Regions from separate parts of the Micromonospora sp. DT201 genome, predicted to be linked through region 2. Evidence: riboswitches for the same ligand, from Rfam matches in the RefSeq annotation. Region 2 holds a riboswitch; the other holds the start of a gene.
What was found. A riboswitch is a leader RNA that binds a small molecule or an ion and turns the genes downstream of it on or off. The one in region 2 is predicted to bind ZMP and ZTP.
Positions count from the first base shown of each region.

Region 1 (4,591 bases), on a different contig from region 2:
ACGGGCGTTCAAGCCGCTGTCCTACTCCGAGGCGGCACGGATCGTCGAGGCCGGCTACCAGCCTGGTGACGGCCTCGTCGCCGGCGGCGCCTGGTGGTGGATGCACGAACCCGGGGTGCGCTACTACCTCCCGGCGGACATCGCGCCGCGCAACGTCTTCGAGCAGCGGTCCGCGGCACAGCGCAACGAGCTGTTCGGGGCGGCGTGTGCCGACCCGGCGAGCTGTCTGCGGGACGAGCCGCGCATCTGGGTGCTGCTGCCGACGATCACCGACGCGCCGCTGACCGGGCTGCCGAAGAAGCAGGCCGCCGTGCTCACCGAGCGTTACCAGGTTGTTCAGGTGACCCACGCGACGGGGATCACCGTCGCCCTGCTGCAACGGCGCGGCTAAGCGGGTGCGGTTACCGCCGCCGACGCCCGGGTAGGGGATCGGCATGGCGGAACTGGCGACGCTCTGGATCATCCGGCACGGTGAGAGCACCGCGAACGTGGCGGCGACGCACGCCGAGGCGTCCGGCGAAGAGCTGATCGGGCTCAGTCACCGCGACGCCGACGTGCCGCTCTCCCCCACCGGCGAGGAGCAGGCCCGGGCCACCGGCCGTTGGCTGACCGGATTGCCCCCGGACCGCCGACCGGACGTGGCGGTGGTGTCGCCGTACCTGCGGGCAGTCTCCACCGCCGAGTTGGCGCTGCACGGCACCGGGGTGCCAGTGAGCCGGGACGAGCGGCTCCGCGACCGGGAGCTGGGCATCCTCGACGGCCTGACCGGGCACGGGGTGCGCCGACGGTATCCCGACGAGGCCGAACGCCGGGCCCGACTCGGCAAGTTCTACTACCGGCCGCCGGGTGGAGAGTCCTGGACCGACGTGGCGCTGCGGCTACGGACACTCCTCGGCGACCTGCGCCGGGACCACGAGGGCCAGCGTGTCCTGCTCTTTGGCCATGACGCGCTGGTCTTCCTGCTGCGCTACCTGGTGGAAGGGCTGACCGAGTCGGACCTGATGGCGCTGACCCGCGAGCACGTGATCGCCAACTGCTCGATCACCGACTGGTCCGCCGCCGAGCAGGATCAACTGATGCTGGGCGGATTCAACGAGGTTGGCCACCTGCAGCGGCAGGGCGCCCAGCCGACCAGGGAGGACGAGATCCATGCCGAACCGGTCTGAGGTGAAGGTGATCACGCCGGGGCTGCTACGGGACTGGGCGCTTCCGGTGCCGATCGGTGGCAAGGAGAGCCGGGGCACCGTGCTGGTGGTCGGCGGGTCACGCTTCACCCCCGGTGCGGTGCTGCTCGCCGGGGTGGCCGCGCTGCGCGCCGGTGCCGGGGTGCTCCAGCTCGCCGCCGCCGAGTCCACCGCCGCCACGCTGAGCATCCAGGTGCCCGAGGCACTGGTGGTCGGGCTGCCGGAGACCCCCGACGGCGCGGTCGCCGCAGACCGGAACGGCCAGCTCGACGAGTTGGTCGCTCAGGCCGACGTGGTGGCTGTCGGGCCCGGGCTGAAGGCGATCGACGAGACCAACCGATTGCTGAGCCTGGTCCTGGACGCTGCCCGGCCGCAGACGTCGCTGGTGCTCGACGCGTACGCCCTCGGTGCGCTCAGCCACGCACCGGACCTGCTGGTCGGCTCGGGCCGGCCCGTGGTGCTCACCCCGAACGTCACCGAGGCCAGGCACCTGCTCGGGCGCGACCCGGGCGACGACCTGGACGCCGAGGCGGCCGAGTTGGCCGTCCGGTACGAGGCGGTCGTCTCGCTCTACGGGCACGTGGCCGCCCCGGACGGGCGTGGTTGGCGGGAGGAGAGTGGCGACGCCGGGCTGGGCACCTCCGGCAGCGGGGATGTGCTCGCCGGGTTGCTGGCGGGGCTGTTGTCGCGCGGCGCGGACCCGGCACAGGCCGCCTGCTGGGGCTCGTTCGCGCACGCGGTGAGCGGCCAACGTCTGGTCCCCCGGTACGGCCGAATCGGCTTCCTCGCCCGGGAGCTGCTCGACGAGATCCCCGGAACGCTGGCCACCGCCTGAGCGGCTGATATCCACTGTTTCCGCATTTGACCTGCTGGGTACCGGATTCACACCAGACGAGATCAGGGAGGTCATACCCGTGTCGACCGATGCCATCGTCCTGCTCAAAGAGGACCACAAGGAGATGCGCCGCCTGTTCAAGGCCTTCCAGGATGCCGAGGAGGGGCCGGCGAGCCAGCGGCAGAAGCATGGATGCCACCGATGAACGCTTCAACGCCAAGACGACGGTGCTGATCGAGAACGTCACCCACCACGTCGAGGAGGAAGAGGAGGAGTGGTTCCCCAAGGTCCGCGACGCCCTGGGTCGCAAGCAGTTGCAGGAGATCGGCGAGAGGATGATCGCGCTACGGGCGGACGCCCCGCGCACCCCCACCGCTCCGAAGGCGATCAAGAAGGCGATCGACGCGGTGACCGCCTGATCACCCTTCAACTCGTTACCGGCAGCGGTAACCGCTCCCCACCGTGTGCCCGACGTCGACCGCCCAACCCTCCGGTCGCCGGTGTACGGAGGTCCGCCCGGGACGGCCCCGGCCAGCCCGGTAGGATCACACCGGGCCGTTACTGGCGCGTTGGGATGGACAACCATCGGGGAGCGGCCCCGTCACGAGGACGTTTGCCGAGCGCCTGGGCCTTCCCGCACGTCTGTTGGAGGTCGCATGTCGCGCAACGCCGAGTCCACCGCATTCCGTAGTGCCCTTGAGGTGATCCGGGCTGTCGAGCCACGGGTGGCCGACGCCATCGGCGCCGAGCTGACCGACCAGCGGGAGTCGCTCAAGCTCATCGCCAGCGAAAACTACGCCTCCCCGGCGACGCTCCTGGCCATGGGCAACTGGTTCAGTGACAAGTACGCCGAGGGCACCGTCGGGCGCCGCTTCTACGCCGGCTGCCAGAACGTCGACACCGTCGAGGCACTCGCCGCCGAGCACGCCCGGGAGCTGTTCGGTGCCGCGCACGCGTACGTGCAGCCGCACTCGGGCATCGACGCCAACCTGGTCGCGTTCTGGGCGGTGCTGGCCGACCGGGTGGAGTCCCCCGCGCTGAAGAAGGCCCAGGTCCGCCAGGTCAACGATCTCACCGAGGCCGACTGGTTCGCCCTGCGGCGGGAGCTGGGCAACCAGCGGATGCTCGGCATGTCGCTGGACGCTGGCGGCCACCTCACCCACGGCTTCCGGCCGAACATCTCCGGCAAGATGTTCGACCAGCGCAGCTACGGCACCGACCCGACGACCGGCCTGATCGACTACGACCGGGTGGCCGAGGTGGCCCGCGAGTTCAAGCCGCTGATCCTGGTCGGCGGCTACTCGGCGTACCCCCGGAAGGTGAACTTCCGGATCCTGCGGGAGATCGCCGACTCGGTCGGCGCCACCTTCATGGTCGACATGGCGCACTTCGCCGGCCTGGTCGCGGGCAAGGTGTTCACTGGCGACTTCGACCCGGTGCCGCACGCGCACATCGTCACCACGACCACCCACAAGTCGCTGCGCGGCCCGCGCGGCGGCATGGTGCTCTGCCAGCCGGAGCTGGCCGACCAGGTGGACCGGGGCTGCCCGATGGTGCTCGGTGGCCCGCTGCCGCACGTGATGGCCGCCAAGGCGGTCGCCCTCGCGGAGGCCCGCCGCCCCGACTTCGCCGACTACGCCCAGCGGATCGTCGACAACGCGCAGGCCCTCGCCGAAGGGCTGCTGCGCCGGGGCGCGAAGCTGGTCACCGGCGGCACCGACAACCACCTGGTGCTGATCGACGTGTCCGGCTACGGGCTCACCGGCCGGCAGGCCGAGCAGGCGCTGCTCGACTCGGGCATCGTCACCAACCGCAACTCGGTCCCGCAGGACCCGAACGGGGCCTGGTACACGTCGGGCATCCGGATCGGCACCCCGGCACTGACCACCCGCGGCCTGGGCACCGCCGAGATGGACCAGACCGCGGAGCTGATCCACACCGTGCTGGCCCAGACCACCGCCGGCGCCAACGCCGACGGCACGGCCTCGAAGGCCAAGTACGTCCTCGACCCCGACCTGGCCGACAAGATCGCCCGCCAGGCCACCGATCTGCTGGCCCCGCACCCGCTCTACCCGGCCATCGACCTGGCCTGACAGCTCGTCCGGGCGGCTCACGGACACCGAGGCGCCGGGATCACTGGGCGTAACGCCGCCGGTGGCACTCGCCTGAATGAGCGATATACCGCTGAGTCATAGTTATGACTCAGCGGTATATCGCTCTTCGAGTCAGCTGCGCACCTCAGGCCAGGGGACGCTTGAGGTGGTAGCGGTGGACTTCGGTGCTGCCCTGGACGTTGTTCACGTCTTCGGCGGCGGAGACCAACTCCCACCCCTCCCGGCCGGCGATATTGAGGTGCGCGATGGCGGTGTCACCGAAGGCCGTGATGTCCTTGCGTGACCCGTCCGGGGCGTACCAGACGAACGAGACATGGAAATTGCGGCCCTGTCCCTGATAGCGGCGGACGAGCAGGGCGTACTCCCAGGCAACCATGTGGCCCATTATGACCGTCCACCCAGGACGGCGGTACGCAGGCCGTCGCGCATTGCCAGCCGGTGAACGCGGTGTGTCAACC
Region 1 is NZ_JBNCKP010000004.1:396,617-401,207, reverse strand. Features, by position in the region: gene ACLQ28_RS11345 (glycosyltransferase family 39 protein) at 1-391, shown strand, start outside; gene ACLQ28_RS11340 (histidine phosphatase family protein) at 435-1,166, shown strand; gene ACLQ28_RS11335 (NAD(P)H-hydrate dehydratase) at 1,150-2,019, shown strand; gene ACLQ28_RS11330 (hypothetical protein) at 2,099-2,224, shown strand; gene ACLQ28_RS11325 (hypothetical protein) at 2,208-2,438, shown strand; ZMP/ZTP riboswitch at 2,567-2,656, shown strand; gene ACLQ28_RS11320 (glycine hydroxymethyltransferase) at 2,676-4,112, shown strand; gene ACLQ28_RS11315 (hypothetical protein) at 4,258-4,518, opposite strand.
Region 1: linked by a shared signal. The riboswitch ahead of ACLQ28_RS11320 (glycine hydroxymethyltransferase) and the one ahead of ACLQ28_RS12085 (bifunctional 5,10-methylenetetrahydrofolate dehydrogenase/5,10-methenyltetrahydrofolate cyclohydrolase) in region 2 are both predicted to bind ZMP and ZTP.

Region 2 (4,591 bases):
AGGGCGACCTGGTCGCCGTCGAGTTCGACGATGGCAGTACGCAACGGTACGACCTGGTGATCGGCGCCGACGGGGTGAACTCGACGGTCCGCCGGCTCACCTTCGACGGTCAGGCGGCCCGCGACCTCGGCCAATACGCGTACCGGTGGGTCGCTCCCCGCATCGACGACGAGCCGGTCTGGTCGGTGCAGTTGGGGCGCGGTCGGCAGTTCCTCACGATCCCGATCAGCGCCGAGCAGACGTACTGCTACTACAACGACGGCCCGGTGGTCGACCGGCCGGGCTGGCGTGAGGAGCTGGGCGCGACGTACACCGACCCGGTCGGCGTCATGCTCAAGGCCCTCGACCACGACGACAGCACCCTGCACGCCGGGCCCAACCAGGAGGTCGTGCTCGACTCGTGGTCCCGGGGGCCGGTGCTGCTGATCGGCGACGCCGCCCACGCCACCTCGCCGAACATGGCCCAGGGCGCGGCGATGGCCCTGGAGGACGCGGTCGTGCTCGCTTCGTCGTTGGCCACCGCCGGGTCCATCGCCGAGGCCCTGCGCGGGTACGAGGCGCGGCGCCGCCCGCGTACGAACTGGGTGCTCAGCCAGACCCATCGCCGCGACAAGGCCACCGGGCTCCCGCCCACGCTGCGCGACCTGGTGATGCGCCGCCTCGGCGAGCAGATGTTCCGCTCGAACTACGGGCCCCTGTTCGCCCAGCCCTGACCGGTCCGAGCTGACCGGTCGAGGCTGGGCGTGCCCAGCACCGCTCAGGGCAGCTGGCCCGGCCGTCGGCGCCGGGAATCACATACATCCGCATTGGCACGAGAAACGAGTTTGTTTTTCCCGCCGCGTTCAGCAATAAAGAAATCGCTATGTATACGTGCATGGATGCAGCACGGAAACCGGGCTACGTGGTGTTAGTCACGGCTGCACCGTCGACGCCGGGCTTGTGGCTCGGCTCATAGTCGACCGCACCTTGCTACCCGAAAGTAGCGGCATATATTTCCGCTGTCGCCGGTCGGGATGGGCGCTGCGCTGATACGCGACGGCGCGTGGCGGCAACGCACTCCAGATCCGATCATTTGAATCCATGCGGGCAGGAACATTATCTTGAACAGCATTCCGTCGCTTCTTCTCGTACACGGCGCCTGGCACGGGCCCTGGGCCTGGCAGTCGCTCGTCGAGCAGTTCCCGGATATCGAGATCCACACCGTTGCGCTACCCAGTAGCGGCAACGACCCCGCTGCCCTCGGGGACCTCTACGACGACGCGGCCGTGGTCAAGGCCGCCGTCGCCGCCATCGACGGCCCGGTCGTGGTCGTCGCCCACTCCTACGGTGGTGCCCCGGTCACGGAGGCGCTCGCTGCCGCGGACAACGTACGCCGAATTGTTTATCTCGCTGCTTTTCAGCCGGACGTCGGCGATTCGCTCTTCTCCACCGCCGGTGGCGTTGCTCCGCCGTGGTGGGAGGTGCACGAGCGGACGGACCTGAAGGGCAAGGGTCACATCGAGCCATCGCAGCCCCGAGAGGTCTTCTACGGCGACGTCGATCCGGAGATCGCGGAACAGGCCATTGCACGACTCGGACTCCAGTCCTGGGCCTCGACGCAGCAGCCGCTGACCGAGGCGGCGTGGCGCACCATTCCCAGCACCTACATCATCTGTGAGGCCGACAACGCTCTTCCGCCCTTCGCCCAGGAGCTCATGGCCAAGCGGGCCGAGCGGGTGTTGCGGATGAACTCCTCGCACTCGCCGTTCCTTTCTCAGCCCGTCGAGTTGGCCGCGCTGATCCGGGCGGAACTCTCCGCCTGACGCACGCGGCGCGGGTAGCGGGTGGGCGCGCCCGCCCGCCCGGCTCCGTCGACGGCACCAATGCCGACGAGCGATATACCTCAGAGTCATTAATATGACTCTGAGGTATATCGACGAACGGCACCATGCCCCCGGTGCGGGTCTGCCCGGCACTCAAGGGCTCTGCTGGTCCAGGTGGGCAGTCGCCCTGGTCATGCGGCATTATCGAACCACCGGCGACTGGCGGCACGGGGATGGTGCAACCATCGGGGAGCCTCTCGCGGGCGTCGACCGCCTGGGCGCCTGCGTCGAGGGACCGTCATGACCACGACCAGCAAATCCGTAGAACACCACACCCCGTCGGGCCCAGCCCGACTCCTGCCGGGTGCACCCGTCGCCGAGGCCGTCCTGGCCGAGACCGCCGCCGCAGCCGCCCGCCTACGCAGCCGCGGGATCACACCGAGCCTCGCCACCATCCTCGTCGGCGACGACGACGCCAGCGCCGGTTACATCGCCATCAAGCAGCGTCAGGCCGCCGCGCTCGGGTTCGCGTCGCCGCACGTGCATCTGCCTGCCACCGCCGCCCAGGCCGACCTACACCGGTCCATTGCCCGATTCAACGCCGATCCCGCCGTGCACGGACTGCTCGTGCAGTACCCCGTTCCGGGGCATCTGGACTACGACGCGGCGCTGCAGACCATCGACCCGGACAAGGACGTCGACGGCATGCATCCGCTGAACATGGGGCGTCTCGCCGTCGGCCTGCCCGGCCCGCTGCCGTGCACTCCCGCCGGCATCGAAGCCCTCCTGGCGCACTACGAGATCCCGGTCGCCGGTCGTGAGGTCGTCATCCTCGGCCGGGGTGCCACCCTTGGCCGACCCCTGGCGATGCTGCTCGCCCAGAAGCGCCCGACCGCCAACGCCGCCGTCACCGTCGTACACACTGGCGTGCCCGACTGGGCCCGCTACACCCGCCGCGCCGACATCCTCGTCGCCGCCGCCGGCGTACCCCGGATCGTTCAGCCTGAGCACGTCAAGCCCGGCGCCGTCGTCATCGGTGCCGGCGTCCGGTACGAAGGGCGGCGTCTCCTACCGGACGTGGACGAAGCGTGCGCCGAGGTCGCCGGCGCCATCACGCCCCGGGTTGGCGGGGTCGGTCCGACCACCGTCGCGATGCTGTTCCGCAACGCCGTACGCGCCGCCGAACGCGCGAGCCAGTAGCCCGGTCACCGCCGCAGGTATGCCGCCGGCCTCGGCATGATCAGGGCAACAACACGAACACCTGGATAAGGCGCTGCCCCGACTCCCACGAGGGAAGCCGGGGCAGCGCCCGCGTTTCGCGTTACGTCAGCTGCAGCCGCTGGTGGAGCCGCAGCCCTCGCAGACGTAGCAGCTACCGGCCGGGCGCATCTTCGTACCGCAGGTGAAGCAGAGCGGTGCGTCGGCGGCCTTGCCGATCACGGCCTCCAGCAACTCGGTGCTGGAACCCACGCTCGGAGCCGGCTTGGCGGCGGCCACGTCGGCCATCTCCTGGGCCGGCTGCGCGACGGCCTCCGGCTTGGCCGGGGTCTCCACCGGTGCCGAGGACGCCATCGCGGTGAGCTCCACACCAGTGACCGCGGCAGCTTCCGCGTCGGCCTCGGCCCGCAGTTGGGCGGCCCGCTCGGACGCGGTGAAGATGCCCAGCTCGGCACGGCGCTCGTACGGCAGGAAGTCCAGCGCCAGGCGACGGAAGATGTAGTCCATCACCGAGGCCGCCATCCGCACGTCCGGGTCGTCGGTCATACCGGCCGGCTCGAAGCGCATGTTGGTGAACTTGCTGACGAACGTCTCCAGCGGCACGCCGTACTGCAGGCCGATGCTGATGGCCACCGAGAAGGCGTCCATCACCCCGGCCAGGGTCGAGCCCTGCTTGGACATCTTGAGGAAGACCTCACCGAGGCCGTCATCCGGGTAGGACGACGCGGTCAGGTAGCCCTCGGCGCCGCCGACGGAGAAGCTGACCGTCTCGGACGGGCGCTTCTTCGGCAGGCGCTTACGCACCGGCCGGTACTCGATGACCTTCTCCACCGCGGCCGGGGCGGCCGGCGCGGTCTCGACGGCGGCCGGCTCGGTGGCCTTGTTGGACTTGGCCACCGAGAGCGGCTGGCCGACCTTGCAGTTGTCCCGGTAGATCGCCAGCGCCTTGAGGCCGAGCTTCCAGCCCTCGAAGTAGATCTTCTCGACGTCCTCGACGGTGGCTGCCTCCGGCATGTTGACCGTCTTGGAGATGGCACCGGAGACGAACGGCTGGATCGCCGCCATCATCCGCACGTGCCCCATCGGGGCGATCGTCCGCTCCCCCATGGCGCAGTCGAAGACCGGGTAGTGCTCCGGCTTGAGGCCCGGGGCGTCCACCACGTGGCCGTGGTCGGCGATGTGCTCGACGATCGCCTCGACCTGCTCCTCGGGGTAGCCGAGGCTGCGCAGGGCGCGCGGAACCGTCTGGTTGACGATCTGCATCGAGCCGCCGCCGACCAGCTTCTTGAACTTGACAAGCGCCAGGTCCGGCTCCACGCCGGTCGTGTCGCAGTCCATCATGAAGCCGATCGTGCCGGTCGGCGCGAGGACGCTCGCCTGCGCGTTGCGCCAACCGAACTTGTCACCGATCTTGTTGCCCTGGGTCCACTGCTTGGTCGCCTCGCGGACGATCGCGGTGGCCACCGGGCTGGTCGGCTTGATCTCGTCGTTGGCTGCGGCGTGCTTACGCATGACCCGCTTGTGCGGCTCGGCGTTGCGGGCGTAGCCGTCGTACGCGCCGACGACGCCAG
Region 2 is NZ_JBNCKP010000005.1:90,819-95,409, reverse strand. Features, by position in the region: gene ACLQ28_RS12095 (FAD-dependent monooxygenase) at 1-713, shown strand, start outside; gene ACLQ28_RS12090 (alpha/beta hydrolase) at 1,101-1,802, shown strand; ZMP/ZTP riboswitch at 2,008-2,089, shown strand; gene ACLQ28_RS12085 (bifunctional 5,10-methylenetetrahydrofolate dehydrogenase/5,10-methenyltetrahydrofolate cyclohydrolase) at 2,103-3,002, shown strand; gene ACLQ28_RS12080 (vitamin B12-dependent ribonucleotide reductase) at 3,129-4,591, opposite strand, start outside.